4 regions of the Enterobacter chuandaensis genome follow, and region 2 is predicted to be linked to each of the others. Evidence: predicted binding sites of a transcription regulator. Region 2 holds the regulator's gene; each other region holds the start of a gene.

Region 1 (7,888 bases), 720 kb from region 2:
CATAGGAGCCGTAGCCGTAGACCAGAATCGGGTTTTTCCCCTTCTGGAAATGTGCCTTGTGATAAACGAGTGAAACCGGCACCTCCACGCCATCGCGCGCGGTGACCCACAGGTGCTCGCTGCGGTAATTGTCGGAATCAAAGCCCTTCACTTCGGTTTGCTTAAGCACCTGGCGCTGCCCGGTGTCCATATCCAGCTCGAAGAGCGTATCCGGCGTGGTCATCGACGAGTAACCGTAGCGCAGCCGGGACGATTCAGGTTCAGGATTGAAGCCGATCCACGTGACGTAGGCCGGATCGTCGAATGCTATCCCTATCACCTCGCGCGTTTTACGGTTGATTTGCCGGATACTGGTCAGCCCCCGCTGGCGCTCCTCCACCACCAGCCAGTCGGTAAACAGCGTGAACCCTTCCAGCATTACCTGATCCCGCGCGGGAATGAGCACCTCCCACTTTCGCTCGTCGCGCACTTTGGTTTTGTAGAGGCCGAAGTTTTTGCCCTCGCGATTCGAGCGCAGATAAAAGCTGTGCTGGAAGTGATCCAGACTGTACTCGTGATCTTTGCGACGCGGCAGGAAGCAGAGCGGCTGGGCATCAGGCAGTTCGGCATCCAGCAGCAAGACTTCAGAGGTGGTGGCGCTGGCCAGAAAGATAATCACGTAGTGACGCGAGGAAGTTTTATGCAAGCTGACATAAAACGTTTCATCTTTCTCTTCATAAACCAGCTCGTCATCGGCAGAGTCCGTGCCTACGGTATGGCGCCACACCTGATAAGGCAGCAGCGTGGAGGCGTGCTTTTTAACGTAGTAGACCGTCTCAGAATCGTTCGCCCAGACGAAATCCGGGGAGACGTTTTCCAGCATTTCCGGATACCAGTTGCCGGTTTCCAGATTGCGAAAACGCAGGCCGTACTGGCGACGGGAGAGATAATCCTCCGCCAGCGCCATAATGATATTGTCCGGAGAGATGGACATACCGCCCAGGGTATAAAACTCGCTGTGAGCTGCACGCTGGTTAGCATCCAGCAGAATGTCCCATTCATCCCACTCGGCGCTTAATACCGACTGTCGTTGATAAATCGGGTACTCATTGCCGGGCTCGTAAATATGGCGATAGCGATAGCCGTTTTTGGTCCAGGGTGCGGAGATGTCGCGTTGTGGAATACGCTGCACCATTTCATTCAGCAGCTGGTCCTGAAGCGCCTGCTGGCTGGCCATGACCCTGCGGCCATAGTCATTTTCCTCGTGCAGGTAGTCGAGCACCTCTGGCCGGGAACGTGAATCGTCCCGCAGCCAGTAATAGTTGTCTATACGCGTATCGCCATGCGTGGTGATCGCATAAGGAGTACGTCGGGCTTTCGGTGGCATGTCATCATTCTTTTGAGTTTTACACCCTATAAGGTTGGCAAAACCCACGCATGATGCAAGCGAAACATGACCATGGGGGCGCGAGTTAGCCCTGTAGCGCCTGTTTTTGCTCCCGGATATCTTTTTCTATCCCCTCGCGCACATCCTGAGGGATCTTCAGCGCGTCGCCGAGGGCGTTGAGATAGCTGCGCTCCATAAAGTGATCGATATCTATGGCGGCACAGCTAAGGAAATAGAGCTCCAGCGCCTCTTCCTCATTTTTCACGCTCAGTGTCAGACGCTGCGGATCGAGCGGCTGCTCAATGGCCTGCGCCACCAGCGTTCTGCCCTGCTCTTCAACACCCGCCTCGCGCAGCTGCTGTTCGATAGCCGCTCTTTCATTATCATCAATGTGCCCGTCGCTTTTCGCGGCAAATACCAGCGCCAGGATGAGCCGCTCCGTGCGCAGATCCAGCGGCGAAGTCTGCTCCCCAAAGTGGGGTTCATCGCGGTGCGCCGCCCGCACCTTGTCCTTATATTTGTTCCACAGCACGGTGCCAGCGATAGCGCCGCCCCCGGCCAGCAGCGCGCCGGTACCGTACTTCGCCAGAAGCTTGCGTGAGGATTTATTGGCAACCAGCAGCCCTGCCAGCCCACCGAGCGCCCCCGGCACCAGCAGCTTGCTCAACCCCTGGTCGCCGGAACCTGACGTTTTCTGCCCTAACATGGATTGCAGTTGATTTAACCAGCCTGACATGGTTTCCCTCACTTAACGGTTAACATGTTACCCAGCGTAAGCGAGCAGGCGTCAGGAAATGTCCATCAAGCCTAAAGAAGCGCAAATTTCTTATCCACCCATTTGCCCTGCGCAAGACAGACGCAAACGTTTTCGTTTATACTGCGCGCATCTTTTTCAGGGGGAATGTTATGACTCGTTTAGGAACCGCGCTGCGCCCTGCGGCGACGCGCGTGATGCTGTTGGGATCGGGCGAGCTGGGTAAAGAAGTTGCCATTGAGTGCCAGCGTTTAGGTGTGGAAGTGATTGCCGTAGACCGCTACGCCGACGCGCCCGCCATGCACGTTGCCCATCGTTCTTATGTGATTAACATGCTGGACGGTGATGCCCTGCGTACGCTCATTGCACAGGAGAAACCGGATTTTGTTGTGCCGGAAATTGAAGCTATCGCAACCGATACGCTGATCGCCCTTGAGCAGGAAGGCCAGCGCGTGGTGCCCTGCGCCAAAGCGGCAAAACTGACCATGAACCGTGAAGGCATTCGCCGCCTGGCGGCGGAGGAGCTGGGGCTGCCTACCTCAGGCTACCGTTTTGCGGGTGACAAAGCCGCATTCCTGCAGGCCGTTGAAGAGATTGGCTACCCGTGCATCATTAAGCCGGTGATGAGCTCTTCCGGAAAAGGGCAAAGTTTTATCCGCGACAGCAGCACGCTGGACAGCGCATGGGATTATGCGCAACAGGGTGGCCGTGCCGGGGCCGGTCGCGTCATTGTAGAAGGCGTGGTGAAGTTTGATTTCGAAATCACTCTGCTCACCGTCAGCGCCGTGGACGGCGTCCATTTCTGCGACCCGATCGGTCACCGTCAGGAAGATGGCGATTACCGCGAATCCTGGCAGCCGCAGCAGATGAGCGCCCTGGCGCTGGAGCGTGCCCGGGAGATCGCCCGTAAAACCGTTCTGGCCCTGGGCGGTTACGGCCTGTTCGGCGTGGAGCTGTTCGTCTGCGGTGACGAGGTGATTTTCAGCGAAGTCTCCCCGCGCCCGCATGACACCGGCATGGTCACGCTGATTTCGCAGGATCTCTCCGAGTTCGCCCTGCACGTGCGCGCCTTCCTTGGGCTGCCGGTTGGCGGCATCCGTCAGTACGGCCCGGCGGCGTCTGCGGTGATCCTGCCGCAGCTGACCAGCCAGAATGTGACGTTTGATAACGTCGAAGGTGCGGTTGGCGCAGGCCTGCAGGTCCGTCTGTTCGGCAAGCCGGAGATCGATGGCACCCGTCGTCTGGGCGTGGCGTTAGCCACCGGGGAAAACGTTGACGAAGCCGTGGCAAGAGCAAAAGCCGCGGCTGCGAACGTTAAGGTAGCAGGATAAAAAAAACGGGCCGAAAGGCCCGTTTTTCATGCTGAGAATGACTTACTGCTTCGCGCCTTCAACCGCTTCGCGAGCCAGTTTCGTGATGCGATCCCAGTCGCCCGCTTCCAGCGCATCCGCCGGAACCAGCCATGAACCGCCGATGCACAGCACGCTTTTCAGCGCCAGGTAGTCACGGTAGTTGGCCGGAGAGATACCGCCCGTCGGGCAGAAGCGTACCTGAGAGAATGGACCCGCAATTGCCTGCAGCGCTTTGGTGCCGCCGTTCGCTTCAGCCGGGAAGAATTTGAACTCTTTCAGACCGTAGTCCATGCCCAGCATCAGCTCAGAAACGGTGCTGATACCCGGGATGAGAGGAATAGTGCCTTCGGTTGCTGCTTTCAGCAGCGGTTCGGTCAGGCCCGGGCTGATAGCGAACTGCGCGCCCGCTTCGGTCACGTCCGCCAGCTGCTGCGCGTTGAGAACGGTACCCGCACCGATGATAGCGTCCGGCACTTCTTTAGCGATGGCGCGAATGGCATCCATTGCGCAGGCGGTACGCAGGGTCACTTCCAGAACGCGAACGCCGCCCGCAACCAGCGCTTTCGCCATTGGCACAGCGTGCTCCAGCTTGTTTACCACGATAACCGGCACGACAGGGCCAGTGGTCAGGATTGCTTCTGCACTTGTTTTCCAGTTTTTCATCAGAGTTCTCTCTCGCCAGATCGTTAAAATCAAGTCGTCTTAAAACGTAATACAGGTTGCGCCCTGCTCCGCACCGGAGAGTTTCTCACGCAGCGCGCTGAACATTTCGCGTCCGGTCCCCACGCGCGATGCGCTCAGGTCAGGAATATGGGGCTGACGTGCCGCCAGCTCGGCGTCATCCACCAGCAGGGTTAACTCACCTGTCTGGCCGTTCACGCGGATCATGTCACCGTCGCGCACTTTTGCCAGCAAACCGCCGTCGTAGGCTTCAGGCGTGACGTGGATGGCAGAAGGCACTTTACCGGATGCCCCGGAGAGGCGTCCATCGGTCACTAACGCAATTTTGAAACGGCGGTCCAATAATACACCAAGTGGTGGCATAAGTTTATGTAATTCTGGCATGCCGTTCGCTTTTGGCCCCTGATGACGCACCACCACCACACAGTCTTTATCAAGCAGACCGGCGTCAAAGGCGGGCAACACGTCATGCTGGCTTTCAAACACCACCGCCGGGGCCTCAATAACCTGGTTCTCTTCCGGTACGGCAGAGGTCTTCATCACCGCACGACCAAGGTTGCCGCTCAGTACTTTGGTGCCGCCGTGAGGAGAGAACGGTTTGTCGAAGGTGGCAATTACCTGCGCATCAAGAGACGCGCTTGCCCCGTCGCGCCAGTCCAGCTCGCCGTTGTTCAGCCACGGCTCCTGGGTGTAGCGCTTAAGGCCAAAGCCCGCTACGGTGTTGACATCCTCATGCAGCAGACCGCCTTTCAGCAGCTCGCGCATCAGCACCGGCACGCCGCCCGCGGCCTGGAAGTGGTTGATATCAGCCGGGCCGTTCGGGTACAGGCGCGCCATCAGCGGCACCACGGAGGAGATATCGGAGAAATCATCCCAGTTGATCAGGATGCCCGCCGCACGCGCCATCGCAACCAGGTGCATAGTATGGTTGGTTGAACCGCCGGTCGCCAGCAGCGCAACGATACCGTTGACGATGACTTTTTCATCGACCATTTTGCCCATCGGCATCCATTCGTTGCCGTTTCCGGTCAGACGCGTCACCTGACGAGCCGCCGCTTCGGTCAGCGCCTGACGCAGCGGCGCATCCGGCTGGATGAAGGATGAGCCTGGAAGCTGCATCCCCATAAACTCCACCACCATCTGGTTGGTGTTGGCCGTACCGTAGAACGTACAGGTTCCTGGCGCATGGTAGGACGCGGCTTCGGCTTCCAGCAGCGCCTGACGATCGGCTTTGCCTTCCGCATACAGCTGGCGGATACGCACTTTTTCTTTGTTCGGCAGACCGCTGGCCATCGGGCCGGACGGCACGAAGATCGCAGGCAGGTGACCAAACGACAGCGCCGCCATCACCAGGCCCGGAACAATCTTGTCGCACACGCCGAGATACAGCGCGCCATCAAACATATTGTGTGACAGGCCCACCGCCGCGGACATCGCAATCACTTCCCGGCTCAGCAACGACAGCTCCATACCGTCCTGCCCCTGCGTCACGCCGTCGCACATGGCCGGGACGCCGCCCGCCACCTGCCCCACGGCATTCACGCTGTGCAGCGCTTTGCGAATGATGTTGGGATAAACCTCATACGGCTGGTGTGCGGAAAGCATATCGTTATAGGAGGTAATGATAGCGATATTGTTACGCAACATGCTTTTCAGCGAGGCTTTATCATCGGGCTGGCAGGCGGCGAAGCCGTGCGCCAGGTTCCCGCAGGCCAGCTGAGATCGGTGGACGGTGTTGCTCTTCGCCTGTTCAATGCGGGCGAGGTAGGCCGAACGGGTCTCTTTCGAGCGCTCGACAATACGTTGTGTTACGCGTAACAATACAGGATTCATAAAAGCTCCTTTAATTTATCTGTCCGGGCTCGGGAGTTTACAAAGTCGCTGGCGGTTGTTAACAACGCTGAAACGCTTGCTGTCCGGAGCTCAGGGGCAAAATCACTTCCGGCAGTGTAATAAAAAAAGCCCCGCGGGTGAATCCACGCGGAGCTTAAAAGTATAAAAATTGTGCCACTAGCTGTGTTAGATCATGTTACCGGTAAAATAACACCTTCGGGCTAGAGGATTATCTTACTCAAACTCGTTCCAGGAGCGGCCATCACGGGTGATCATCGCCACGGAGGCGACAGGTCCCCAGGTGCCCGCCTGATACGGTTTTGGCGCATCCTGATCGGCAGCCCAGGCTTCGGTGATGGAGTCGACCCATTTCCACGCCTCTTCCACTTCATCGCGACGCACAAACAGCGCCTGGATACCGCGCATGGTTTCCAACAGCAGACGCTCGTAGGCATCGGCCAGGTGCGTCTGGTTGAAGGTTTCGGAGTAGCTCAGATCCAGCTTGGTGGTCTGCAGGTTGTGCTTGTGATCCAGGCCCGGCACTTTGTTCAGGATCTGGATATCCACCCCTTCGTCCGGCTGCAGACGAATGGTCAGTTTGTTCTGCGGCAGCTCCTGCCAGGACTCTTTAAACAGGTTCAGCTCAGGGTTTTTGAAGTAAACGACAACTTCAGAGCATTTGGCTGGCAGACGTTTACCGGTACGCAGGTAGAAAGGCACACCCGCCCAACGCCAGTCGTCGATATCCACGCGGATCGCCACAAAGGTCTCGGTGTTGCTGGACTTGTTCGCGCCCTCTTCTTCCAGGTAGCCCGGCACTTTTTTGCCTTGCGCAAACCCGGCGGTGTACTGACCGCGAACGGTCTTCTCGCGCACGTTGGAGCGGTCAATGCGGCGCAACGACTTCAGCACTTTCACTTTGGCGTCGCGGATGCTGTCAGCCGTCAGGTCAGACGGTGGAGACATGGCAATCATGCACAGAATTTGCAGCAGGTGGTTCTGAATCATGTCGCGCATCTGGCCGGCCTGGTCAAAGTAACCCCAGCGACCTTCAATCCCCACCTCTTCCGCCACGGTAATTTCCACGTGGTCGATAGTACGGTTGTCCCAGTTATTCACAAACAGGGAGTTAGCGAAACGCAGCGCCAGCAGGTTCAATACCGTTTCTTTACCCAGATAGTGGTCAATACGGTAGACCTGGCACTCTTCAAAGAACTCGCCCACCTGGTCGTTGATTTCACGCGAGGTTGCCAGCGACGTACCCAGCGGCTTCTCCATCACCACGCGCGCCGGTTTGGCGTTCAGTTTGGCTTCGCCCAAACCTTTGCAGATGGCGCCGAAGGTGCTTGGCGGCATAGCGAAATAGTTGATGGTGACACGATTTTTCTGATCCAGCATGGCACCCAGGCGGGAAAATGCGCTGACGTCATTGACGTCCAGGTTGCAGAAATCGAGACGACCGCTCAGGGTATCCCACAAACTTTCATCAATTTTTTCCTTCATGAAAGTTTCGAGCGCCTCGCGGACGACTTTGGTATAAGCGTCCTTGTCCCAGTCGGCGCGACCAACACCCAGGATACGGGTATCCGGATGAATTTGGCCCGCTTTCTCCAGTTGATACAGGGAAGGCAGCAATTTCCGGCGTGCAAGATCGCCTTTCGCGCCGAAAATGACCAGGTCACATGCCTGGGCTGTTTGCGTTACCGCCATGTCATTCTCCTCAGTTGGATCACCTGGTACTTCTGCCAGGTATCGTTGTAATTTTATTACAATGCACTGTACTGCTTTTACGTCATTCCCGAAACCATTAGCGCTTATCGTCTCGTGCGATACGGCGAATTTTCGCCCTTTAGCCAATTACGGCGGAGTAATGACGCAACAGCCGTCGATAATTTGCGCAAC
Region 2 (7,888 bases):
GCGATCCGAGAGCGGTCCCCAGAGCAGCTGTGCGAAAGCAAAACCGGCGAGGAACAAACTCAAGCTGGCGCTGATGGCGGCAGCAGGGGTTTGCAAATCTTCCTGCATGGCGGCGAAGGCTGGCAGGTACATATCGGTGGCCAAAAAGCCCAGCACGCTTAAGCCGCCGAGCCAGACTAAAAAACCTTTCCTGGGTTGCACTGTTTTATTCTCCTGAGGAGGCAGGTATACATTGGCGCTGAGTGTAGGGAGTGCAAAGCCGCTTGTGAAACGCTAATATTTGGCGGGTGAATTCAAATTTTTTGCAGGCAGAAAATGTGGTCAGATTATTCTCTTGAAGTGGTCGATGCTGTCGCGCGTAACGGCAGCTTTAGCGCTGCGGCGCAGGAGTTGCACCGCGTCCCTTCGGCTATCAGCTATACGGTACGTCAGCTTGAAGAATGGCTGGCGGTTCCGCTGTTTGAACGGCGGCATCGTGATGTGGAATTAACGCCCGCAGGCGCGTGGTTTTTAAAGGAAGGGCGTTCTGTTATCAAAAAAATGCAGATCACCCGCGAGCAGTGTCAGCAGATCGCGAACGGCTGGCGGGGACACCTTTCCATTGCGGTGGATAACATCGTTAAGCCCGAGCGCACCCGGCAGATGATTGTCGATTTTTATCGGCATTTTTCTGACGTCGAGCTGCGGGTCTCGCAGGAGGTGTTCAACGGCGTCTGGGATGCGCTGGCGGACGGCAGGGTAGAGATGGCGATTGGCGCGACCCAGGCGATCCCCGTCGGGGGACGTTACGCCTTTCGCGATATGGGGATGCTGAGCTGGAAATGCGTGGTGGCGAGCGATCATCCCCTGGCGGCGACGGAAGGGCCGCTGAGCGACGATACGCTGCGCAGCTGGCCGTCGCTGGTGCTGGAGGATACCTCCCGTTCACTGCCGAAGCGAATTACCTGGCTGCTGGACAACCAGCGGCGGGTTGTCGCCCCTGACTGGGGATCGTCGGCGACGTGCCTCAGTGCCGGACTCTGCGTAGGCATGGTGCCCGCCCATTTTGCGCGTCCGCGAATCGACACCGGAGAGTGGGTAGAGCTAACGCTGGAGAACCCGTTCCCGGATGCGGCCTGCTGTCTCACCTGGCAACAAAATGATGTCTCGCCCGCCATGGCCTGGCTGCTGGATTATCTGGGTGACAGCGAAACGCTTAACCGGGAGTGGCTGCGGGAGCCAGACTGACTGGCTCCGCAATGAGATTAACGACGATAGTCGCGGAACGGGCCATCCGCAACGGAACGGCGTTCGATGAGGCGAGGGTGAACTTCAATGGACTGCGACTCTTCACGCTTGTTGACGATCCTGTCCAGCAGCATATTGAAGGCCGTTTCACCCAGCGAATCTTTCGGCTGGTGAATGGTGGTCAGCGCTGGCGTGAAGAAGCGCGCGTTGCGCACGTTGTCATAGCCGATCACGGAGATGTCCTGCGGGACGCGCAGGCCAAGCTCGTCGGCGGCGCAGAGTGCACCCATGGCCATGATGTCGCCCCCGCAGAAAACGGCGGTCGGGCGGTGCTGCTGGGAGACGATCTGCTGCATCGCGCGGTAGCCTGATTCCGGCTCGAAGTCACCCTGCACGATCCAGTTTTCCGGCACGGTAATCAGCGCTTCTTCCATCGCTTTCATAAAGCCGGCCAGGCGGCCCGCGCCGGTGTTGCGTTCCAGCGGACCCGGGATCACGCCAATCTCGCGGTGGCCGCGTTCGATCAGATAACGGCCCGCCATGTAACCGCCTTCGAAGGCGTTATCGATGACGGAGTCGGTGAAGTCGGCGCGCGCTTCGCCCCAGTCCATCACCACCATAGGGATATGGCGATACTCTTCCAGCATCAACAGCACGGATTCCGGGTACTCGGAGCACATTACCAGCAGGCCATCCACGCGCTTTTGCGCCATCATCGATAGATAGGCACGCTGTTTTTCAATGCTGTTCCACGCGTTGCCCAGAATCAGGGTATAGCCTTTCTGGAAGCAGTTTTTCTCTACCGCTTCAATGATCTCGGCAAAATAGGCCGCTTCGCTGCTGGTCGCCAGCAGACCAATAGACTTGGTGTGATTAACCTTGAGGCTACGCGCAACCGCACTCGGTGAGTAGTGCAGTTCTTTGATCGCTGCCCAGACGGCGTTGCGCGTCTCTTCCGCCACAAAGCGGGTTTTGTTAATTACATGTGATACGGTTGTAGTGGAAACGTTTGCGCGTTTTGCTACGTCTTTAATTGTTGCCATTAAATGTCACTCCAGACCATATCCTAAACTCCTGAAAAACTTGAAGGTAAACGTTTGCCTTCTCTCACCCTTATCGCGCAATTTTGGATTGCGGTACGCCAGGAAAACGACACGGGACGTCAGGAGGGGGTCAATGGCCGGTACGCTAATAAATTTAGCGTGGAATTTTGGCCTATCTTGATGAAAAGGGGAAGAGCTAAAGTGTTTATCAGCTTAAATCCAGGAAGATTTTTGAGCTAAACTATGCAAAAATGAGCAAGCTCACTTTTCGTGGGGGGATTAAAAGGAAAAAAATTGATGAGTTCCGATCTGAAGTTTTCGCTGTTCACCACCGTTATTGTGCTGGCTCTGATTGTCGCGGCTGGCCTGACGGCTGCGCTGCACTGATTTACGCGGGGGGAGAGCCTTCTCCCTCCCGATCGCCTGATTGTTACTTCTCTGGCAAAAATCTTTTGCCATTTTGTTAACTTCTCATTTTTTGTGATTGATGTCATGCTTTCCGCTTCTTTGTTCTGTGTCACCACATGACACGGCATCCGGAGTTGACGCATGAAAATCAATTTTCCCCTGCTGGCCCTGGCGATTGGCGCTTTTGGGATTGGCACCACTGAATTCTCCCCGATGGGGTTACTGCCTGTTATCGCCCGGGGCGTGGACGTCTCGATCCCGGCCGCCGGGATGTTAATCAGCGCCTACGCCATCGGCGTGATGGTGGGCGCGCCGCTGATGACGCTTCTGCTTTCGCACCGCGCGCGCCGCAATGCGCTGATTTTCCTGATGGCGATTTTTACCCTGGGCAACGTGCTTTCGGCCATTTCGCCGGACTACACCACCCTGATGCTGTCGCGCATTCTGACCAGCCTTAACCACGGCGCGTTCTTCGGGCTGGGGTCGGTCGTGGCCGCAAGCGTGGTGCCAAAACACAAGCAGGCAAGCGCCGTGGCGACCATGTTTATGGGGCTGACGATTGCCAACATCGGCGGCGTACCGGCGGCCACCTGGCTGGGCGAAGCGATTGGCTGGCGGATGTCCTTCCTGGCGACAGCCGGGCTGGGCGTGGTTGCGATGGTGGCGTTGTTCTTCTCTCTGCCGAAAGGCAGCGCCGGCGAACGTCCGGAAGTGCGTAAAGAGCTGGCGGTCCTGATGCGTCCGCAGGTGCTCTCCGCGCTGCTCACCACGGTGCTGGGGGCAGGGGCGATGTTTACCCTCTACACCTATATTTCACCGGTGCTGCACGATATCACCCACGCAACGCCTCTCTTCGTTACCGCGATGCTGGTGCTGATTGGCGTCGGCTTCTCGATTGGCAACTATCTCGGCGGGAAATTTGCCGACCGTTCCGTGAGCGGGACGCTGAAAGGCTTTTTAACCCTGCTGATTGTCATCATGATTGCGATTCCGTGGCTGGCGCGTAATGAATTCGGCGCGGCGATTGCGATGGTCGTCTGGGGCGCAGCTACCTTCGCCGTGGTTCCACCGCTGCAGATGCGTGTGATGCGCGTCGCCCATGAGGCGCCTGGGCTCTCGTCTTCCGTGAATATCGGGGCGTTCAATCTCGGCAATGCGTTGGGCGCTGCCGCCGGGGGAGCCGTGATTTCAGGTGGTCTGGGATACAGTTTTGTGCCGGTGATGGGGGCGATTATTGCCGCGCTCGGCCTGCTGCTGGTGATGATGTCCGGTCGTAAACAGCCAGAAGCGGTTTGCACGGCTGAATAAGCAAAAACGCAGAAGGGCGAACCCTTCTGCGTGTCTCTTACGCGGCGAAATTCTTCGCCACAAACTCCCAGTTTACCAGTGCCCAGAAGTGCTCCAGGTAGTTCGGGCGCGCGTTGCGGTAATCAATGTAGTAAGCGTGTTCCCATACGTCCACGGTCATCAGCGGCGTAGCGCTGGTGGTCAGCGGGGTGCCTGCGTTAGAGGTGGATACGATAGCCAGTTTGCCATCTGCCTCTTTGACCAGCCACGTCCAGCCAGAACCGAAGTTCTTGACGGCTGCATCGGTAAACTTCGCTTTAAACTCCGCAAAGCTGCCAAATGCAGCGTTGATGGCGGTTGCCAGTTCACCGGCAGGTTCGCCACCGGCGTTTGGTGCCAGGCAGTGCCAGTAGAAGGTGTGGTTCCACACCTGAGCGGCGTTGTTAAAGACACCACCCTCTGAACTGCGGACGATCTCTTCCAGCGTTTTGCCTTCGAAACCGGTGCCCTTGATCAGGTTGTTCAGGTTGGTGACGTACGTCTGATGATGCTTCCCGTAGTGATATTCCAGGGTTTCCGCAGAAATGTGCGGTGCCAGGGCGTCTTTTGCATACGGTAGTGCAGGTAATTCGAACGACATTGCTTCTCTCCTTATTGTATTTTGTGTTGCCAATAACCCTACAGACAACAAGGACAGGATAGCAAATTGAAAGGGTATGCAAAAGAGGAACTTACCCTGCCGCAGGTGCGGCAGGGCAGGGATCAACGAATGGTTTTTGGCGTCATGACGCGACGCGCGCCAACGTAGTGACGTACCCAGTAGTCTTCACTGAGAGAGGTGATCTGAATGTCCTGACCGCTGCGTGGAGACTGAATGAATTTCCCGTTGCCGACATAGACGCCGACGTGGTCAGCCGTGCCGCGACCCTGGGTGCGGAAGAAGACCAGATCGCCATTTTCCAGCTCACCCCGGTTAACCGGTGACGCATCGCGCAGGTGGTACATCTCATTGGCGGTGCGTGGAATGCGGAACTTAACCAGATCTTTATAGGCGTAATAGACAAGGCCGCTGCAGTCGAAACCGGTACGCGGTGAACTGCCGCCCCAGCGATAAGGTTTGCCAATTTGTCCCATCAGCTTGTTCATCGCCGTTTTTTGCGCTTTCTGCACGCGAACTTTATGCACGTCTGCCAGTTTCGTCACTTTCGTGCATTTTGCTTTATGGCCTTTACGCGCGATGCATTTTTCAGTAACGAGGTTAGCGGCGGTCTGCGAAGCTTTATTTTTTGCGGTGCGGGCTGTGCGGGAAGGTTTGGTTTTCGTTTTGCTGGAAGCGGTTTGTTTCGTCTGAGCGGTGGTTTTTTTCTTGTCGTTCTTGCTGCTGGTCTTTTTCTTACGCTCTGTGGCTTTCACCAGATGGCTTTTTTGCACAGCAGAATGCCGCGCCTGCTGAGAGGCGTTTGCCGCTGGCGTGAAAGAGAGTGATGTAAACAGTAAAGCACAGAGCGTGATCGAGATTTTATTTATCCGCGCCACTGGGCAGTCCCCTGATAATTGCAGGCCATCAATAATGCCCGCGTATGATTTACAAAGCCCGTCGATTCTAATCCATAAAAACCCGAGAAGTTAATAGCATTTTTCAATCTAAAAACGTGTTTCGTTAGCAAGTGCAAAAAAATTCATCGTTCTGTCGCACAATTGTTCACTCCCTAAGCAAAACCCTGACGGGCGACGGGGTAAACGTCATTTGCAATGCAACTTTTGTGGAGTCGGGGTAAAATATATAAACGTGACGAAAATGTTATTTTCCGATGCCAGCCTGACCCGCTACAATGTCAGACTACTGCCGTAACAGAAGTTAAAGGAAGCAAGACATGAGCACCACTATTGAAAAAATCCAGCGCCAGATCGCTGAAAACCCAATTCTGCTGTATATGAAAGGTTCTCCGAAGCTGCCAAGCTGCGGCTTCTCCGCGCAAGCGGTTCAGGCGCTGTCAGCCTGTGGTGAGCGTTTTGCTTACGTTGATATCCTGCAGAACCCGGACATCCGCGCTGAGCTGCCAAAGTACGCTAACTGGCCGACTTTTCCACAGCTGTGGGTAGACGGCGAGCTGGTGGGCGGCTGCGATATCCTGATTGAGATGTATCAGCGCGGCGAACTGCAGCAGCTGATTAAAGAAACGGCTGCGAAGTACAAAACGGAAGAGCCGGACGCAGAGTAATTATCTGCGTTAATAAAAAAGCGACCTGAAGAGGTCGCTTTTTTTTATTCTTCACTTTCGCCCATCGGCAGCGGCCAGCCGCCCAGACGCTTCCAGCGGTTGACGATCTCACAGAACAGCTCCGCGGTGCGCTCCGTGTCATACAGTGCAGAGTGCGCCTGGGTACCGTCAAACGGTATACCCGCCGTAATGCAGGCTTTGGATAAAACCGTTTGTCCCAGCGCCAGGCCGCTTAGCGCGGCGGTGTCAAAGGTCACGAACGGGTGGAAAGGGTTGCGCTTAAGCGCGGCACGCTCGGCGGCGGCCATGGTAAAGCTGTGATCGAACGTGGCGTTATGGGCCACCATGATGGCGCGGCTGCAGTTGCTCTCTTTCATGCCTTTACGCACCATTTTAAAAATGGCGTGCAGCGCATCATACTCACTGACTGCACCACGCAGCGGGTTATGCGGATCGATACCGTTAAACGCCAGCGCTTCCGGCTGTAAGTTTGCCCCTTCGAAAGGTTCAACGTGGAAATGCAGCGTGGTGTCCGGTGTAAGCCAGCCCTGTTCATCCATCTTCAGCGTGATGGCGGCAATTTCGAGCAGCGCATCGGTTTTAGCGTTAAATCCGGCTGTTTCTACATCAATGACAACGGGATAAAAACCACGAAAACGGTCGCACAGACCGCTAAATTGAGCGTTATCGGACATCAGGGTCTCTTACAAGGGGAAAAAGCAGTGCGCATTATGGCAAATTTTGCAGGGTGATGCAGTAAAACTACGGGCGCATATTGCGCCCTGCGGGATCAGTTGCCCAGACCGCGACCGGCGTCTTTGGCTTCAATCAGCTCGATTTTATATCCGTCCGGATCTTCAACAAACGCAATTACGGTGGTGCCGCCTTTTACCGGGCCCGCTTCGCGCGTGACGTTACCGCCGTTGCTGCGAATGCGTTCACACGCTTCGGCAGCGTTGTCCACTTCCAGCGCGATATGGCCGTAAGCCGTGCCCAGCTCATAGCTGTCCACGCCCCAGTTGTAGGTCAGCTCGATAACCGCTTCGTCCGCTTCCGGGCCGTAACCCACGAACGCCAGCGAGTATTTGTATTCCGGGTTTTCGCTGGTGCGCAGCAGCTTCATGCCCAGGACGTTAGTGTAGAAATCGATAGAACGTTGCAGGTCGCCAACGCGCAGCATGGTGTGAAGTAGGCGCATAATTTCCTCATTAACCAATGGAGTAGAGTATCTTTTTGAACAGAAACGATGTTTTAGTATAGCGGCGAAGTGTCGCCGCTATCAATGAACAATGGCGAGATTACAGAGAAGGATAGTCGGTGTAGCCTTCCGCGCCGCCGCCGTAGAAGCTCTCAGGACGCTGCGGGTTCAGAGCCGCTTTCTGCTGCAGACGCGCAACCAGATCCGGGTTGGCGATATAGTCGCGGCCAAACGCCACGGCGTCGATCAGTCCTTTATTAATCAGATCTTCGGCTTTCTCAGGGGTGTAAGCTCCCGCACCGATGATTACGCCGTGGAAACGTTCGCGCACTTTCTGACGGAAAGCTTCGGTGTACGGCTTACCGCCAGCCCAGTCCGGCTCGGACATGTGCAGATAGGCGATGCCGCGTTTCGCCAGCTCTTCAATCAGATAGAGTGCGTCCGCTTCTTCATTCGGGCCGTTGTCGACATTCTGGAAAGAGCCGATTGGGGAGACGCGAATA
Region 3 (7,888 bases), 1.5 Mb from region 2:
CAATGTGTTTCTCACCCAGAGGATGGAAGACTACTACTTCATCTATACGGTTAATGAACTCCGGACGGAAGTTATGGCTCACCACACCGAGCACCAGATCCTTCATATGACCGTAATCCAGTTCACCGAAGCGTTCCTGAATCAAATCGGAACCCAGGTTCGAGGTCATGATGACAACCGTATTACGGAAGTCGACCGTTCTCCCCTGCCCGTCGGTCAGACGACCATCATCCAGTACCTGAAGCAGGATGTTGAACACATCAGGGTGCGCTTTTTCCACCTCATCCAGCAGAATGACGGAATAAGGACGACGGCGCACCGCTTCCGTCAGGTAACCGCCTTCTTCATAACCGACATATCCCGGAGGCGCACCGACCAGACGCGAGACGGAGTGTTTCTCCATAAACTCGGACATATCGATACGCACCATCGCATCGTCGCTGTCGAACATAAAGTTAGCCAGCGCTTTACAAAGCTCTGTTTTACCGACGCCGGTTGGCCCCAGGAACAGGAACGAACCGATCGGGCGATTAGGATCTGAAAGCCCTGCGCGGCTACGGCGAATGGCGTTGGAAACTGCTTCAACCGCTTCGTTCTGGCCAATAACGCGATTATGCAGATCCTGCTCCATGCGCAGAAGTTTTTCACGTTCGCCTTCCAGCATGCGCGCCACAGGAATACCGGTCCAGCGAGCAAGCACTTCGGCAATTTCCGCATCCGTCACTTTATTACGTAACAGACGCATCGTTTTGCCTTCAGACTGCGTCGCGATCTCAAGCTGTTTCTCCAGCTCAGGGATTTTGCCGTACTGCAGTTCAGACATACGTGCCAGGTCACCGACGCGACGCGCCTGCTCAATAGCAATTTTTGCCTGTTCCAGTTCTGCTTTGATTGTCTGGGTGCCAGAAAGGGAAGCTTTCTCGGCTTTCCACTCTTCTTCCAGCTCAGAATACTGGCGCTCTTTATCGTCCAGTTCTTCGTTAAGCATATCCAGGCGTTTTTTACTCGCCTCATCAGACTCCTTCTTCAGCGCCTGCTGTTCCAGCTTGAGCTGAATGATGCGTCGGTCGAGTCGGTCTAACTCTTCCGGTTTCGAGTCAATCTGCATACGAATGCTCGACGCGGCTTCATCGATAAGGTCGATGGCTTTATCCGGCAGCTGACGGTCAGCGATATAACGATGCGAAAGCGTCGCCGCGGCAACGATGGCCGGGTCAGTAATCTGCACGTGGTGGTGCAGCTCATAGCGCTCTTTCAGACCACGCAGGATCGCGATGGTATCTTCAACGCTTGGCTCGGCAACAAACACTTTCTGGAAACGGCGTTCCAGAGCGGCATCTTTTTCAATGTACTGGCGGTACTCATCCAGTGTAGTGGCACCGACACAGTGAAGCTCACCGCGCGCCAGCGCAGGTTTCAGCATGTTCCCGGCATCCATCGCGCCGTCCGCTTTACCGGCTCCTACCATGGTGTGCAGTTCGTCGATAAACAGGATGACGTTGCCTTCCTGTTTCGCCAGATCGTTCAGCACGCCTTTCAGACGCTCTTCGAACTCACCGCGGTATTTCGCACCGGCCACCAGCGCGCCCATGTCCAGGGCCAGCACACGGCGGCCTTTCAGGCCTTCAGGCACTTCACCGTTCACGATTCGCTGCGCCAGCCCTTCAACGATGGCGGTTTTACCGACACCTGGTTCACCAATCAGTACCGGGTTGTTTTTGGTACGACGCTGCAGTACCTGAATCGTACGGCGGATCTCTTCGTCACGGCCGATAACCGGGTCAAGCTTGCCCTGTTCGGCACGCTCGGTCAGATCGACCGTAAATTTCTTCAAAGCCTGACGTTGGTCTTCGGCTCCCTGATCGTTCACGCTTTCACCTCCGCGCATTTTCTCAATCGCCTGAGTCACATTTGCGGTGGTTGCACCGGCAGATTTCAGCAGGTCGGTCAAGGTACCGCGTGATTCAAGCACCGCCAGAACAAACAGTTCTGACGAAATAAAGTTGTCCCCACGTTTTTGCGCCAGCTTGTCGCAAAGGTTCAACACGCGTACCAGATCCTGCGACGGCTGCACGTCGCCGCCGGTACCTTCTACCTGCGGTAAACGGCTCAGCGCCTGATCGATAGCGGTGCGTAACTGGCCAGCATTAATGCCAGCGGACGTTAATAAAGGACGTACCGATCCCCCTTCCTGATTCAGCAAGGCGCTCATTAAATGAAGAGGTTCGATAAATTGGTTGTCGTGCCCCAGTGCGAGGGACTGGGCATCGGCGAGAGCAAGCTGGAATTTATTAGTAAGACGATCCAGACGCATAACTCCTCCCATAACAGGTCAAATTTGCTACTGGAGATTAAATGAGGTCATCCCTCAATTATTCAAGGTTAATGACCTGAATTATGTGAAAAGAAAACGGCACGTGCCGGATCGTCTTGATTCTTTAGGTTATATCAGCCAAATGAAACTTGCCATACGCCCCGTCGTCTTGTCGCGGCGATAAGAGAAAAAATCATCCTTTTCGGTGAAGGTACAGCGATCTCCGCCGAAGATCTGGGTCACGCCAGAATTATTCAGGCGCTGGCGGGCAAGCTGGTAAATATCGGCCAGATATTTATCTCCCGAAGGCAGGAAAGCTTCCACTGCTTGCGGATCTTTTTCCATGAATGCTTCGCGAACCTCCGGCCCCACTTCAAAAGCGCGAGGGCCAATGGCCGGGCCAAGCCAGGCCATGATATTGGCTGGCTCATCGTTAAAGCAGGCGATAGTTTCTTCGAGCACGCCTTCACACAGGCCACGCCAGCCCGCGTGCGCTGCTGCCACCTCCGTACCGGCACGGTTACAAAACAGCACCGGCAGACAATCGGCGGTCATCACCGCACAAACCGTTCCCGGCGTATTACTGTACGAGGCATCAGCGCGTTTAGAAGCATAGGGCTCCCCCGTCAACTTCAGCACCGCGTTACTGTGAACCTGTTCCAGCCAGACCGGTTTCGACGGCAGATTCCCCGCAGCAAACAGACGCTTACGGTTTTCTTCAACGTGTTCCAGGTTGTCGCCACAGTGCGCACCGAGGTTCAAAGACGCCCACGCGTCCTGGCTTACGCCACCGATACGGGTTGAACTGCAGGCGGCCACGCCTTCAGGTAGTGGCCACGCCGGGACAATCAGTTTGGTCATAACCAGTCCACTTGATCCTTATGTTCTTCGAAATCAGCACGCATGGCGTCAATAAGTTCCACCATATCCTGCGGGATAGGCGCATGCCATTCCATCTGAATGCCTGTAATCGGATGATAAAGACGCAGCATGGTCGCGTGCAGCGCCTGACGATCGAATTTACGCAGTACGCTGATGAACTCGTCCGACGCGCCTTTTGGCGGACGCGGACGACCGCCGTATACCTGATCCCCCACCAGCGGATGGGTAATGTGCGCCATGTGTACGCGGATCTGGTGAGTACGACCGGTTTCCAGGCGCAGGCGCAGGCGCGTATGAATACGGAAGTGCTCCATAATGCGATAGTGCGTCACTGCCGGTTTACCCATCGGATGCACCGACATATGGGTACGTTTCGTCGGGTGACGGCTGATCGGCTCTTCTACCGTGCCGCCAGCGGTCATGTGCCCAATCGCCACCGCTTCATATTCGCGGGTGATTTCACGCAGCTGCAGCGATTCCACCAGACGGGTCTGCGCAGGAACCGTTTTCGCCACCACCATCAACCCGGTGGTGTCTTTATCCAGACGGTGCACGATGCCCGCGCGCGGGACATCTGCGATCGGCGGATAATAATGGAGAAGTGCGTTGAGTACCGTACCGTCAGGATTTCCCGCCCCCGGATGAACAACCAGGTCGCGCGGCTTGTTGATCACCAGAATGTCATCATCTTCATAAACGATGTCCAGTGGGATATCCTGCGGCTCGAAGCGGATTTCCTCTTCGATTTCAGCATTGATGGCAACAGCTTCCCCACCAAACACTTTCTCTTTTGGTTTGTCCCAGATCTTGCCGTTTACCAGCACGCGCTGGTCAAGGATCCATTCTTTTATGCGTGAACGCGAATAATCAGGGAACAATTCGGCCAAAGCCTGATCTAAGCGTTGACCGAGCTGATTTTCGGAGACTGTTGCGGTGAGTTCTACTCGTTGTGCCATAAACTGCTTCTTTGTTTAACGTTGGGTTTTACGGCTTTGCCGTTTAATATAGTGTGCTATTGTAGCTGGTCTTAATCGGGAGCAGGAACAGAGTTTCTCCCGGACAAACATTTGAGGAAAGTCAAAACGTCATGACGCGCATGAAATATCTGGTGGCAGCGGCCACGTTGAGCCTGGCTTTGGTGGGCTGCTCCGGTTCGAATGAACAGGTCCCTGACAATCCGCCGAATGAAATCTATGCGACTGCACAACAAAAGTTGCAGGACGGTAACTGGAAACAGGCGATAACGCAACTGGAAGCGTTGGATAATCGCTATCCATTTGGTCCGTATTCGCAGCAGGTACAGTTAGATCTTATCTACGCCTACTACAAAAATGCCGACCTGCCGCTGGCTCAGGCAACTATCGATCGTTTCATGCGTCTGAACCCGACTCATCCTAACATCGACTACGTCATGTACATGCGCGGCCTGACCAACATGGCGCTGGACGACAGCGCCCTGCAGGGCTTCTTCGGTGTGGATCGTTCCGACCGTGACCCGCAGCATGCGCGCGACGCCTTCAATGACTTCTCCAAGCTGGTGCGCGGCTATCCAAACAGCCAGTACGTGACTGACGCCACCAAACGTCTGGTGTTCCTGAAAGATCGTCTGGCGAAATATGAGTACTCCGTTGCGGAATACTATACCCGCCGTGGCGCATGGGTTGCGGTGGTTAACCGCGTAGAAGGTATGCTGCGTGATTATCCGGATACTCAGGCAACGCGTGACGGCCTGAAGCTGATGGAAAATGCTTACCGTCAGATGCAGATGACCGCTCAGGCTGAGAAAGTGGCCAAAATCATCGCCGCCAACAGCAGCAACACCTGATATTGCCTCAATGCAAAACGGCAGCCCGAAGGCTGCCGTTTTTTTTATTCATTCCAGAGCGCCGCTGAAGCGCTTTAGCCTCAACACATCCAGTCAACTATGGCTCCAATTTTTGCCTTCGACAAGGTAAATCTCACCTCTTCCTGTCCTGCCTCACAAAAAAGATTCCCTGACAAAAACCGACAAAATAACGTGATCTAAATCACACATTTTGACATTAGGTCGGGTATGCTGGAATCACCAAGACGGAAAGACAAGAGGTAAAATTTATGACAATGAACATTACCAGTAAACAAATGGAAATTACTCCGGCAATTCGCCAGCACGTCGCAGACCGTCTCGCCAAACTGGATAAATGGCAAACACATTTGATTAATCCACATATCATCCTGTCCAAGGAGCCGCAGGGTTTCATCGCTGACGCAACTATCAATACTCCAAACGGCCATCTGGTCGCCAGCGCAAAACATGAGGATATGTACACCGCTATTAACGATTTGATCAACAAGCTGGAACGGCAGCTCAATAAAGTGCAACACAAAGGCGAAGCCCGTCGCGCCACTACATCGGTGAAAGACGCAAGCTTTGCGGAAGAAGTTGAAGAAGAGTAATCCTTTAAATTGAGTGTACCGCCAACGCGCCTTCGGGCGCGTTTTTTGTTTTTTATTGACAGGGTGAAAACAGTGCGGGTACTTTAACGGTATCAATCACAGGATGACTTTATGAAACTCACGCCGTTCTTCTTCGCATTCTTTTTTACCTTCCCCTGAACGGGAGGCGTTTCGTCGTGTGATAAAGAATGCGAAGACGAACAACAAGGCCTCCCACACCGGGGGGCCTTTTTTATTGATAACGATAAAATGAGACAGGCAACACTATGACACCGGAAAACCCGTTACTGGATTTGCGCGTAAAAATCAGCGCGCTGGACGAGAAATTACTGGCGCTGCTGGCCGAACGCCGCGCACTTGCCGTTGAAGTGGGAAAAGCCAAACTGGATTCCCATCGCCCGGTACGTGATATCGACCGCGAGCGCGATCTGCTGGAGCGTCTGATCCAGCTCGGTAAAGCGCATCACCTCGATGCCCACTACATCACCCGGTTGTTCCAGCTCATCATTGAAGACTCCGTACTCACTCAGCAAGCGTTACTCCAGCAGCATCTGAACAAAACCAATCCGCACTCTGCGCGTATCGCCTTCCTCGGTCCGAAAGGCTCTTATTCTCACCTGGCCGCACGTCAGTATGCTGCACGCCATTTCGAAGAATTTATTGAGAGCGGCTGCGCGAAGTTTGCTGATATTTTCAATCAGGTAGAAACCGGCCAGGCGGATTACGCCGTGGTGCCGATTGAAAACACCAGCTCCGGCGCGATTAATGACGTCTACGATCTGCTCCAGCACACCAGCCTGTCGCTGGTTGGCGAGCTGACGATCCCTATCGATCACTGCGTGCTGGTCTCCGGCTCCACCGACCTGAGCAAGATCGAAACGGTCTACAGCCATCCTCAGCCGTTCCAGCAGTGCAGCCAGTTCCTGAACCGCTATCCGAACTGGAAAATTGAATACACCGAAAGCACCTCGGCGGCGATGGAAAAAGTGGCGCAGGCTAACTCGCCAACCGTCGCTGCGCTTGGCAGCGAAGCGGGCGGCGCGCTGTATGGTTTACAGGTGCTGGAACGCAACCTGGCAAACCAGACGCAAAACATCACCCGCTTCGTGGTGCTGGCCCGCAAGGCAATCAACGTGTCAGACCAGGTGCCGGCGAAAACCACGCTGCTGATGGCGACCGGTCAACAGGCCGGCGCGCTGGTTGAAGCCCTGCTGGTGCTGCGTAACCACAACCTGATCATGACGAAGCTGGAATCACGTCCGATCCACGGTAACCCGTGGGAAGAGATGTTCTACCTCGATATCCAGGCCAACCTGGAATCTGCCTCTATGCAGAAAGCCCTGCGCGAGCTGGGTGAAATCACCCGTTCTATGAAAGTGCTGGGCTGCTACCCAAGCGAAAACGTCGTCCCGGTCGATCCGATCTAACGTTCGATAAACCGACTTTTCTTCATCCCTGCCACACTCACCGGCAGGGTGAAGATGGCGCCGGAGAGCGGATACTTCGCCACCTCCTCCGCGTCCATATTTTCCCGCGTGGTGGTAATGAACAGTGTTTTCATATCATCGCCGCCAAAGCAGACCATCGTCGGGCAGCGTACCGGCAGTCGATACTCTTGCAGTTGCTCCCCTTGCGGTGAAAAGCGTGCGATACGCCAGCCGTCAAACAGCGCGCTCCAGTAACAGCCTTCCACATCCATCGCCGCACCATCCGGTATGCCTTCCCCCTCTTTAAACTGATGAAATACCTCACGCTTGCCGGGTTCACCCTGTTCATCAACTGGCGTACGATAAATAACGCCGTTTGGCGTGTCTGAGGTAAACATCCACTGCTGATCCGGGCTAAACGCTAAGCCGTTATGCCCGTGAATATCACACTGGATCACTTTTGGTGTCAGGTCGTTATCAATACGCATCAGCAGGGCTCCGTTGTAATCCCCCGGCCCCCAGAACGTACCCGCGTAGAACCGCCCCTGATGGTCAGTGCCTCCATCGTTAAATCGGGCCAGCTGCGGGTTAGAGGGGTTATCACACACCTTGCGGCGCAGCAGGCCGTGTTTATCGGTCAGCCAGATACCCGTTCTCATCGCAACGATAAAACCACCCTGCTCGCGCAGCGCGAAACAGCCCACCTCCTCATGGAAAGAGAGCACTGTATGTTCCGCCGTCGGCAGATGGTAGCGGTGGATCTCTCCTTCCAGAATATCGGCCCAGTAGAGTGCATTCTCTTCTGCGCTCCACGTCGGGCATTCGGGCA
Region 4 (7,888 bases), 1.3 Mb from region 2:
GCCACCATCTGCAGCGATCCTCCGCCGAATACCGAGGCGCGAAGCTTCCACAGCCTCTGCGGATCCAGCTCCAGGCCAATCACAAACAGCATCAGCACGACGCCAATCTCAGCGAAATGGAGGATCGCCTCCGCATCCGTCACCAGACGAAAGCCCCACGGCCCGATGACGCAGCCTGCAATCAGGTAGCCAAGAACCGAGCCCAGCCCCAGGCGTACCGCCACCGGCACAATCAGGGCCGCTGCGCCGAGATATATCAGCGCCTGTATCAGCGTATGGCTATCCATGGTGCGTCTCCTGCCACTCAAGTAAGCGTTGTTTGTAGTGGCGAGCCTGGGCCTGCAGCGTTTCATCATCGCAAACAAACGTGCAGTGCATCGCAAAAGGCGGGAGCCAGGTCAGTCCACAGTAAAGTGCCGTCGCCTGCAGCGGCTGCGCCAGCACATCAAACCCCGGGAAAGCGCCAATATCAAAGTGGCTTTCGCCTCCTCCGGTGGTCACCGCCCACATCAGGCTTTTGCCTTTTAGCGCATGGCCGTTGTGGCCGTACGCCCAGCCGTGGGAGAAGACTTTATCAATCCACAGTTTCAGGAGCGGGGGCGTGCTGTACCACTGCATGGGGTGCTGCCAGATGATCAGATCGGCGCGGGAGAGCGCCTCCTGTTCGGCGGCGATATCGATATTAAAATCGGGATAGAGTTCATAGAGGGAACGTATCTCTACGTTATCAAGCGTCCTTACCTGCTCAAGCATCCGCTTATTCGCATGCGAGTGCTGCGGATAAGGGTGCGCATAAATTATCAGAATCATTGATTAGCCTGTTGTTACTGCTTTCTTTTAACAAAAGAGTGTAGTCAGTAATTCAACAGGCTAATAGTGAATATTATTGACGGGCTTACGTCAGAATTCTGAATTAGTTATCCAGCTCGCCCATGGATTTAACCTGGTCGCGGTTAATCTGCTCAGTTTGACCGGTTTCGGCGTTTTTATATGACACCAGACCGGTATCGTCATCCACCTGCGGTTTCCCGTCGGTCACGATAGTTTTGCCATCGGTGGTTTTTACGGCCTGGTTAGAGGAACAGCCCGCCACGGTAAACATTGCAGTGGCAGCCAGAACGGAAGCGATCAGTAGTTTATTTTGCATGGTGTTTTCCCCTGCTCTCAGTTGAATTTCGTTATCGACCTAACAATTTTAGGCTAACTGACTGAAAGCGGATGAAAAACCAGAAGGTTCTGAAGATAGGAAAAATGCCCGGCAACCAAACGGCACCGGGCAATTTGTCTTACTTGCTAATCTGCGCGTGCATTTCCTGCACTGAAATCACCTTCTCGGTGGCATCTGCGTTCAGCGCCATGGCCGTCGCGAAACCGCCGTTCAGGGTGGTGTCGTAGTGTACTTTGTACTGCAGCGCGCTGCGGCGGATCAGCTTGGAGTCTTCAATCGCCTGGCGACCTGCGGTGGTGTTGATGATGTAGGTGTATTCGCCATTCTTGATACGGTCCTGAATATGCGGACGCCCTTCATGCACCTTGTTCACCAGACGCGGGTTAATACCGGCTTCACCCAGCACAATCGCCGTACCGTGGGTTGCATCCAGCTCGAAGCCCTGTTTCAGCAGCTTGGCGGCCAGGTCAACCACGCGCTCTTTGTCGCCTTCGCGAACGGAGAGCAGCGCACGGCCCGATTTTCTCATGGTGGAGCTACTTCCCAGCTGCGCCTTGGCGAACGCTTCCGCGAAGGTACGGCCCACGCCCATCACTTCCCCGGTAGAGCGCATTTCTGGCCCTAACAGCGGGTCAACGCCCGGGAATTTGTTGAACGGCAGCACCACTTCTTTCACCGAGTAGTACGGCGGGATGATTTCTTTGGTCACGCCCTGCTGTGCCAGCGTCTGGCCAGCCATCACGCGCGCCGCCACTTTCGCCAGTGGAATACCGGTCGCTTTAGAGACGAACGGTACGGTACGCGCCGCACGCGGGTTGACTTCAATCAGGTAGACTTCGTTATCTTTCACCGCGAACTGGACGTTCATCAGGCCGCGAACCTGCAGCTCGAAGGCCAGCTTCTGCACCTGCTGGCGCATCACGTCCTGGATTTCCTGGCTGAGGGTGTACGCTGGCAGAGAACAGGCTGAGTCACCGGAGTGCACGCCTGCCTGCTCGATATGCTCCATAATGCCGCCAATCAGCACCATTTCGCCGTCGCAGATGGCGTCAACGTCCACTTCCACCGCGTCGTCGAGGAAACGGTCGAGCAGCACTGGCGCATCGTTGGAGACGCTCACCGCAGTCTGGAAGTAGCGACGCAGGTCGGCTTCGTCATAAACGATTTCCATCGCGCGGCCACCCAGCACGTAGGAAGGACGTACTACCAGTGGGTAGCCAATCTCTTTCGCCTTCTCGACAGCCTGTTCAATGGCGGTCACGGTGGCGTTCGCCGGCTGTTTCAGCTTCAGGCGGTCAACCGCCTGCTGGAAACGCTCGCGGTCTTCTGCACGGTCAATCGCATCCGGGCTGGTACCGATAACCGGTACGCCCGCCGCTTCCAGCGCGCGCGCCAGCTTCAGCGGAGTCTGGCCGCCATACTGCACGATAACGCCTTTTGGCTTCTCAATGCGTACGATTTCCAGCACATCTTCCAGGGTAACCGGCTCGAAGTAGAGGCGGTCAGAGGTGTCGTAGTCGGTAGAAACCGTTTCCGGGTTACAGTTGACCATGATGGTCTCGTACCCGTCTTCGCGCAGCGCCAGCGAGGCGTGTACGCAGCAATAGTCGAACTCGATGCCCTGGCCGATACGGTTTGGACCACCGCCAAGCACCATAATCTTGTCGCGGTCAACGGACGGGTTCGCTTCACACTCGTCTTCATAGGTGGAGTACATGTACGCGGTGTCGGTTGAAAACTCTGCCGCACAGGTGTCCACGCGCTTGTAGACCGGGTGCAGGTCGTACTGGTCACGCAGCTTGCGGATTTCCGCTTCACGCACGCCCGCCAGCTTAGCCAGACGCGCATCGGCAAAGCCTTTACGCTTCAGCATGCGCAGGAAGTCAGCGTCCAGGCCGTTGATGCCCAGCTCTGCCACTTTCTCTTCCAGACGCACCAGCTCTTCAATCTGCACCAGGAACCAGCGGTCGATATTGGTCAGGTTGAACACGCCGTCGACGGACAAGCCCGCACGGAAGGCATCGGCGATGTACCAGATACGCTCTGCCCCCGCGTCCTTCAGCTCGCGGCGAATTTTGGTCAGCGCTTCCGGGTCGTCCAGGCTCACTTTCGGGTCGAAGCCGGTCGCGCCCACTTCCAGGCCGCGCAGCGCTTTCTGCAGGGATTCCTGCTGCGTACGGCCAATTGCCATCACTTCACCGACAGATTTCATCTGGGTGGTCAGACGGTCGTTCGCGCCCGCGAATTTCTCGAAGTTAAAGCGAGGGATTTTAGTCACAACGTAGTCGATGGACGGCTCGAAGGACGCTGGCGTGCGGCCTCCGGTAATGTCGTTCATCAGCTCGTCGAGGGTATAACCCACCGCCAGTTTCGCCGCCACCTTCGCAATCGGGAAGCCGGTCGCTTTAGAGGCCAGCGCGGAGGAGCGGGACACGCGCGGGTTCATTTCGATAACAATCAGACGGCCGGTTTTCGGGTTAACGGAGAACTGCACGTTAGAACCGCCGGTTTCCACGCCGATTTCACGCAGTACCGCCATCGAGGCGTTACGCATGATTTGATACTCTTTGTCGGTCAGGGTCTGGGCTGGCGCAACGGTGATGGAGTCACCGGTGTGGATACCCATCGCATCGAAGTTTTCGATGGAGCAGACGATGATGCAGTTGTCGTTTTTATCACGCACCACTTCCATCTCGTACTCTTTCCAGCCAATCAGCGATTCATCAATCAGCAGCTCTTTGGTTGGGGAGAGATCCAGACCGCGTTCGCAAATCTCTTCGAACTCTTCGCGGTTGTAGGCGATACCGCCGCCGGTGCCGCCCATGGTGAACGATGGACGGATGATGCACGGATAGCCCACTTCTGCCGCAACGGCCAACGCTTCTTCCATGTTGTGCGCGATACCGGAACGCGCGGTGTCGAGGCCGATTTTCTTCATCGCCACGTCGAAGCGGCGACGGTCTTCTGCTTTATCAATCGCGTCGGCGGTCGCACCAATCATGGTCACGCCAAACTCGGCCAGCACGCCCTGACGCTCCAGCTCCAGCGCGCAGTTCAGCGCCGTCTGGCCGCCCATGGTCGGCAGCACCGCATCCGGGCGCTCTTTCTCGATGATTTTACGCACCACTTCCCAGTGAATCGGCTCGATGTAGGTTGCATCGGCCATTTCCGGGTCGGTCATGATGGTCGCCGGGTTAGAGTTGACCAGGATGACGCGGTAACCCTCTTCACGCAGGGCTTTACACGCCTGCGCACCGGAGTAGTCGAATTCGCAGGCCTGGCCGATGACGATCGGGCCAGCGCCAAGGATCAGGATGCTTTTTATGTCTGTACGTTTTGGCATGGTCTTCTCGGCTCCTGATTATTTAGCGGTCTTACGGTATTGCTCGATAAGTTCGATGAAGTGATCGAACAGCGGCGCGGCGTCGTGTGGGCCCGGGCTGGCTTCCGGATGACCCTGGAAGCTGAATGCTGGCTTATCGGTGCGATGAATGCCCTGCAGGGTGCCATCGAACAGTGATTTGTGGGTCACGCGCAGGTTAGCCGGCATTGACGCTTCATCGACGGCGAAACCGTGGTTCTGCGCGGTAATCATCACCGTGTTGTTGTCGATGTCTTTCACCGGGTGGTTACCACCGTGGTGGCCGAACTTCATCTTAACGGTGTTCGCACCGCTCGCCAGCGCCAGGAGCTGATGGCCGAGGCAGATGCCGAATACCGGAATGTCGGTTTCCAGGAAGGACTTGATGGCGGCGATGGCGTAATCGCATGGCGCCGGGTCGCCAGGACCGTTAGAGAGGAAAATACCGTCCGGATTCATCTTCAGCACGTCTTCGGCAGACGTTTGTGCCGGAACCACCGTCAGGCGGCAGCCGCGGTCAACCAGCATGCGCAGGATGTTGCGCTTGGCGCCGAAATCGTAAGCCACTACGTGGAACGGCAGCTCGCTCTCTTTTTTCGCTTCCGGCAGGTCGCCTTCAAGCGTCCAGCTCCCCTGCGTCCAGCTGTAGGCTTCGGTGGTCGTCACTTCTTTCGCCAGGTCCATGCCGTTCAGGCCCGGGAAGGCTTTCGCTTTTTCCAGCGCCAGCGCCGCATCGAGGTTATCACCCGCGATGATGCAGCCGTTTTGTGCACCCTTCTCGCGCAGCAGACGCGTTAACTTACGGGTATCGATATCGGCAATCGCCACGATGTTATGGCGCTTCAGGTAAGAAGAGAGGTCTTCGGTGTTGCGGAAGTTGCTGGCAATCAGCGGCAGGTCGCGAATGACCAGGCCTTGCGCATGTACCTGAGAAGATTCTTCGTCAGCCGCATTGGTGCCGACATTGCCGATATGAGGATAAGTAAGAGTAACGATTTGGCGAGAATAGGAAGGATCAGTGAGGATTTCTTGATAACCGGTCATTGAAGTATTGAAAACGACTTCCCCAACCGCCGAACCCGTTGCCCCTATGGCCCGACCGATAAACTGGGTTCCGTCTTCCAGAACCAATAGCGCTGACTTAATCAAAACACCCTCCGAAGAATATTCACTCACTTTATTTGCATATTAATTCATAACCGCGTCATGAATCAATGCAAATGTGTTGCCAGCGGATTTTTGGCAAACGGCGGCATTCTGGGGATTTGGTGGATAAAAGTCAACTTAAAACGGATATTTTGTTTAGTCTTTTGCGAGCCTGGCGGGCTGGGAGTGACTTAAGCGGTAAAAAGATCAGGTAAATCACTGTAGAAATCGCTTGCGTGCGAAGTTTAATGCAAAAGAACAGGTCGCAACGCATAAAAGTGGACCATTTGGTCAAAATTTACATTTTGGCAACGCAAAAAGAAGAGAAAAGATAAATTTTCAAGGAAAACAATATAAAACAGAGATGAAATATACAAAATAAAAGGGCAATAAAATATTGCCCTATGCAATCAAACAATTACGACTGCAATAACCACATCACGATGGGTAATAAAGCTTACAAATTGTTGAGATTGAGCACATCTCGCATATCAAAAAGACCATCTTTCTTATCTTTTAACCATAGTGCCGAGCGAACGGCCCCGTTGGCAAACGTCATCCGGCTGGACGCTTTATGCGTAATCTCCACACGCTCGCCAATATCGGCGAACATCGCGGTATGTTCGCCGACGATGTCGCCCGCACGAACCGTTGCGAAACCAATTGTGCCCGGCACGCGTTCGCCGGTGTGACCTTCGCGGGTATAGACCGCGCAGTCTTTTAAATCTTTATCAAGTGCATGAGCAATCGCTTCGCCCATCGCCAGCGCCGTGCCTGATGGTGCGTCGACTTTGTAGCGGTGATGCGCTTCAACGATCTCAATATCGGTGTAGTCGCCCATCACCTTCGCCGCTTTCTCCAGCAGCTTGAGCATGACGTTTACGCCGACGCTAAAGTTTGCCGCAAAGACAATCGCGATGGCTTTTGATGCGTCCTGAATAGCCTGCTTACCCGCATCGTCAAAACCGGTAGTGCCGATGACCATTCCCTTGCCGTGCTGGCGGCAAAACGCCAGATGCGTCAGCGTCCCTTCCGGGCGGGTAAAATCGATGAATACATCGAAGTCATCTTTAACCGCGTCAAGGCTGCTCTGAACGGTAACGCCCGTCTTTCCCGCGCCCGCCAGCTCACCAGCGTCGGCACCAAGCAGTGAGGAGCCTTCACGCTCCAGCGCCGCGCCCAGCGCCACACCATCCATCTGTAGCGCCGCCTGAATCAGCTGACGGCCCATACGTCCACCCGCGCCCGCAATAGCGACACGGATCTGTGCATCATGCATAGTTATTCTCTTACGTTAAAATGATGTAAACCGTTTTCAGATTAACCAGCCTTCGCGGAGGCTGCCAACTGAAAACACCAATAATTAGAATTTAACGTGAAACCGACTTAAATATCAGTAAAAGACATGATTTTGTCGTCACGATAATGTACGGGGCAAAAAAAAGGCCAGCACATGAGATGCTGGCCTTTCAATAGATAAGGGGTTATTCCACTTCGCGGGCGTCGATACGCAGCTCTTTCGGCACTTCGAAGACAATGTTCTCTTCGCGTCCTTCCAGCGGAACCGCTTCGCCACCGCCCAGCTCCTGCAGACGAGCAATCACGTTCTGCACCAGGATATCCGGTGCGGAAGCCCCTGCGGTAACGCCAACGCAGGCCGCATTTTTCACCCACGCTTCCTGAATGTCCGTTGCATCGTCAATCAGAAACGCCGCTTTCCCCATACGCTGCGCCAGTTCGGCCAGACGGTTGGAGTTAGAGGAGTTTTTGGAGCCGACCACCAGCACCACATCCGCCTGTTCAGCCAGCGCGCGCACCGCTTCCTGACGGTTAGTGGTGGCGTAGCAGATGTCATCCTTACGCGGCCCGACGATTTTCGGGAAGCGCTGGCGCAGGGCGTCAATCACGTCTGAGGTATCGTCCACGGAGAGCGTCGTCTGGGTCATAAACGACAGACGGGCTTCGTTTTTCACATTCAGCGTCAAGACATCTTCCGGCGATTCGACAAGGTACATGCCTCCTTCCGGGTTGCTATACTGGCCCATGGTGCCTTCGACTTCCGGATGACCGGCGTGGCCAATCAGAATCGACTCTTCACCGCGACGGCTGGCGCGCGCCACTTCCATATGCACTTTTGTCACTAATGGACAGGTGGCATCGAATACGGTCAGATCGCGGCTTTTCGCCTCGTTGCGTACCGCCTGTGAGACGCC

What was found. Region 2 encodes PurR, which represses purine synthesis genes. Its sites were predicted from a motif close to CANGCAAACGTTTGCNTG; they were not measured.
Region 1: the regulator PurR is predicted to act here: its motif matches at 2,222-2,239, upstream of purT (formate-dependent phosphoribosylglycinamide formyltransferase).
Region 3: the regulator PurR is predicted to act here: its motif matches at 5,176-5,193, upstream of raiA (ribosome-associated translation inhibitor RaiA).
Region 4: the regulator PurR is predicted to act here: its motif matches at 5,897-5,914, upstream of carA (glutamine-hydrolyzing carbamoyl-phosphate synthase small subunit).

What each region holds. Positions count from the first base shown of each region.
Region 1 covers NZ_CP097173.1:2,801,734-2,809,621, forward strand. The annotation lists gene ptrB (oligopeptidase B) at 1-1,366, opposite strand, end outside; gene MX657_RS13645 (tellurite resistance TerB family protein) at 1,452-2,102, opposite strand; gene purT (formate-dependent phosphoribosylglycinamide formyltransferase) at 2,273-3,451, shown strand; gene kdgA (bifunctional 4-hydroxy-2-oxoglutarate aldolase/2-dehydro-3-deoxy-phosphogluconate aldolase) at 3,494-4,135, opposite strand; gene edd (phosphogluconate dehydratase) at 4,175-5,986, opposite strand; gene zwf (glucose-6-phosphate dehydrogenase) at 6,221-7,696, opposite strand.
Region 2 covers NZ_CP097173.1:2,085,332-2,093,219, forward strand. The annotation lists gene punC (purine nucleoside transporter PunC) at 1-201, opposite strand, end outside; gene punR (DNA-binding transcriptional activator PunR) at 316-1,227, shown strand; gene purR (HTH-type transcriptional repressor PurR) at 1,245-2,270, opposite strand; gene MX657_RS10205 (YnhF family membrane protein) at 2,568-2,657, shown strand; gene MX657_RS10210 (MFS transporter) at 2,820-3,986, shown strand; gene sodB (superoxide dismutase [Fe]) at 4,024-4,605, opposite strand; gene MX657_RS10220 (C40 family peptidase) at 4,728-5,501, opposite strand; gene grxD (monothiol glutaredoxin 4) at 5,840-6,187, shown strand; gene rnt (ribonuclease T) at 6,232-6,882, opposite strand; gene gloA (lactoylglutathione lyase) at 6,978-7,385, opposite strand; gene MX657_RS10240 (alkene reductase) at 7,486-7,888, opposite strand, start outside.
Region 3 covers NZ_CP097173.1:3,571,365-3,579,252, forward strand. The annotation lists gene clpB (ATP-dependent chaperone ClpB) at 1-2,314, opposite strand, end outside; gene yfiH (purine nucleoside phosphorylase YfiH) at 2,444-3,175, opposite strand; gene rluD (23S rRNA pseudouridine(1911/1915/1917) synthase RluD) at 3,172-4,152, opposite strand; gene bamD (outer membrane protein assembly factor BamD) at 4,284-5,021, shown strand; gene raiA (ribosome-associated translation inhibitor RaiA) at 5,291-5,632, shown strand; Phe leader region at 5,743-5,868, shown strand; gene pheL (pheA operon leader peptide PheL) at 5,744-5,791, shown strand; gene pheA (bifunctional chorismate mutase/prephenate dehydratase) at 5,899-7,059, shown strand; gene MX657_RS17215 (SMP-30/gluconolactonase/LRE family protein) at 7,056-7,888, opposite strand, start outside.
Region 4 covers NZ_CP097173.1:781,617-789,504, reverse strand. The annotation lists gene kefC (glutathione-regulated potassium-efflux system protein KefC) at 1-287, opposite strand, end outside; gene kefF (glutathione-regulated potassium-efflux system oxidoreductase KefF) at 280-810, opposite strand; gene MX657_RS03905 (YgdI/YgdR family lipoprotein) at 914-1,147, opposite strand; gene carB (carbamoyl-phosphate synthase large subunit) at 1,287-4,511, opposite strand; gene carA (glutamine-hydrolyzing carbamoyl-phosphate synthase small subunit) at 4,530-5,678, opposite strand; gene dapB (4-hydroxy-tetrahydrodipicolinate reductase) at 6,133-6,954, opposite strand; gene ispH (4-hydroxy-3-methylbut-2-enyl diphosphate reductase) at 7,160-7,888, opposite strand, start outside.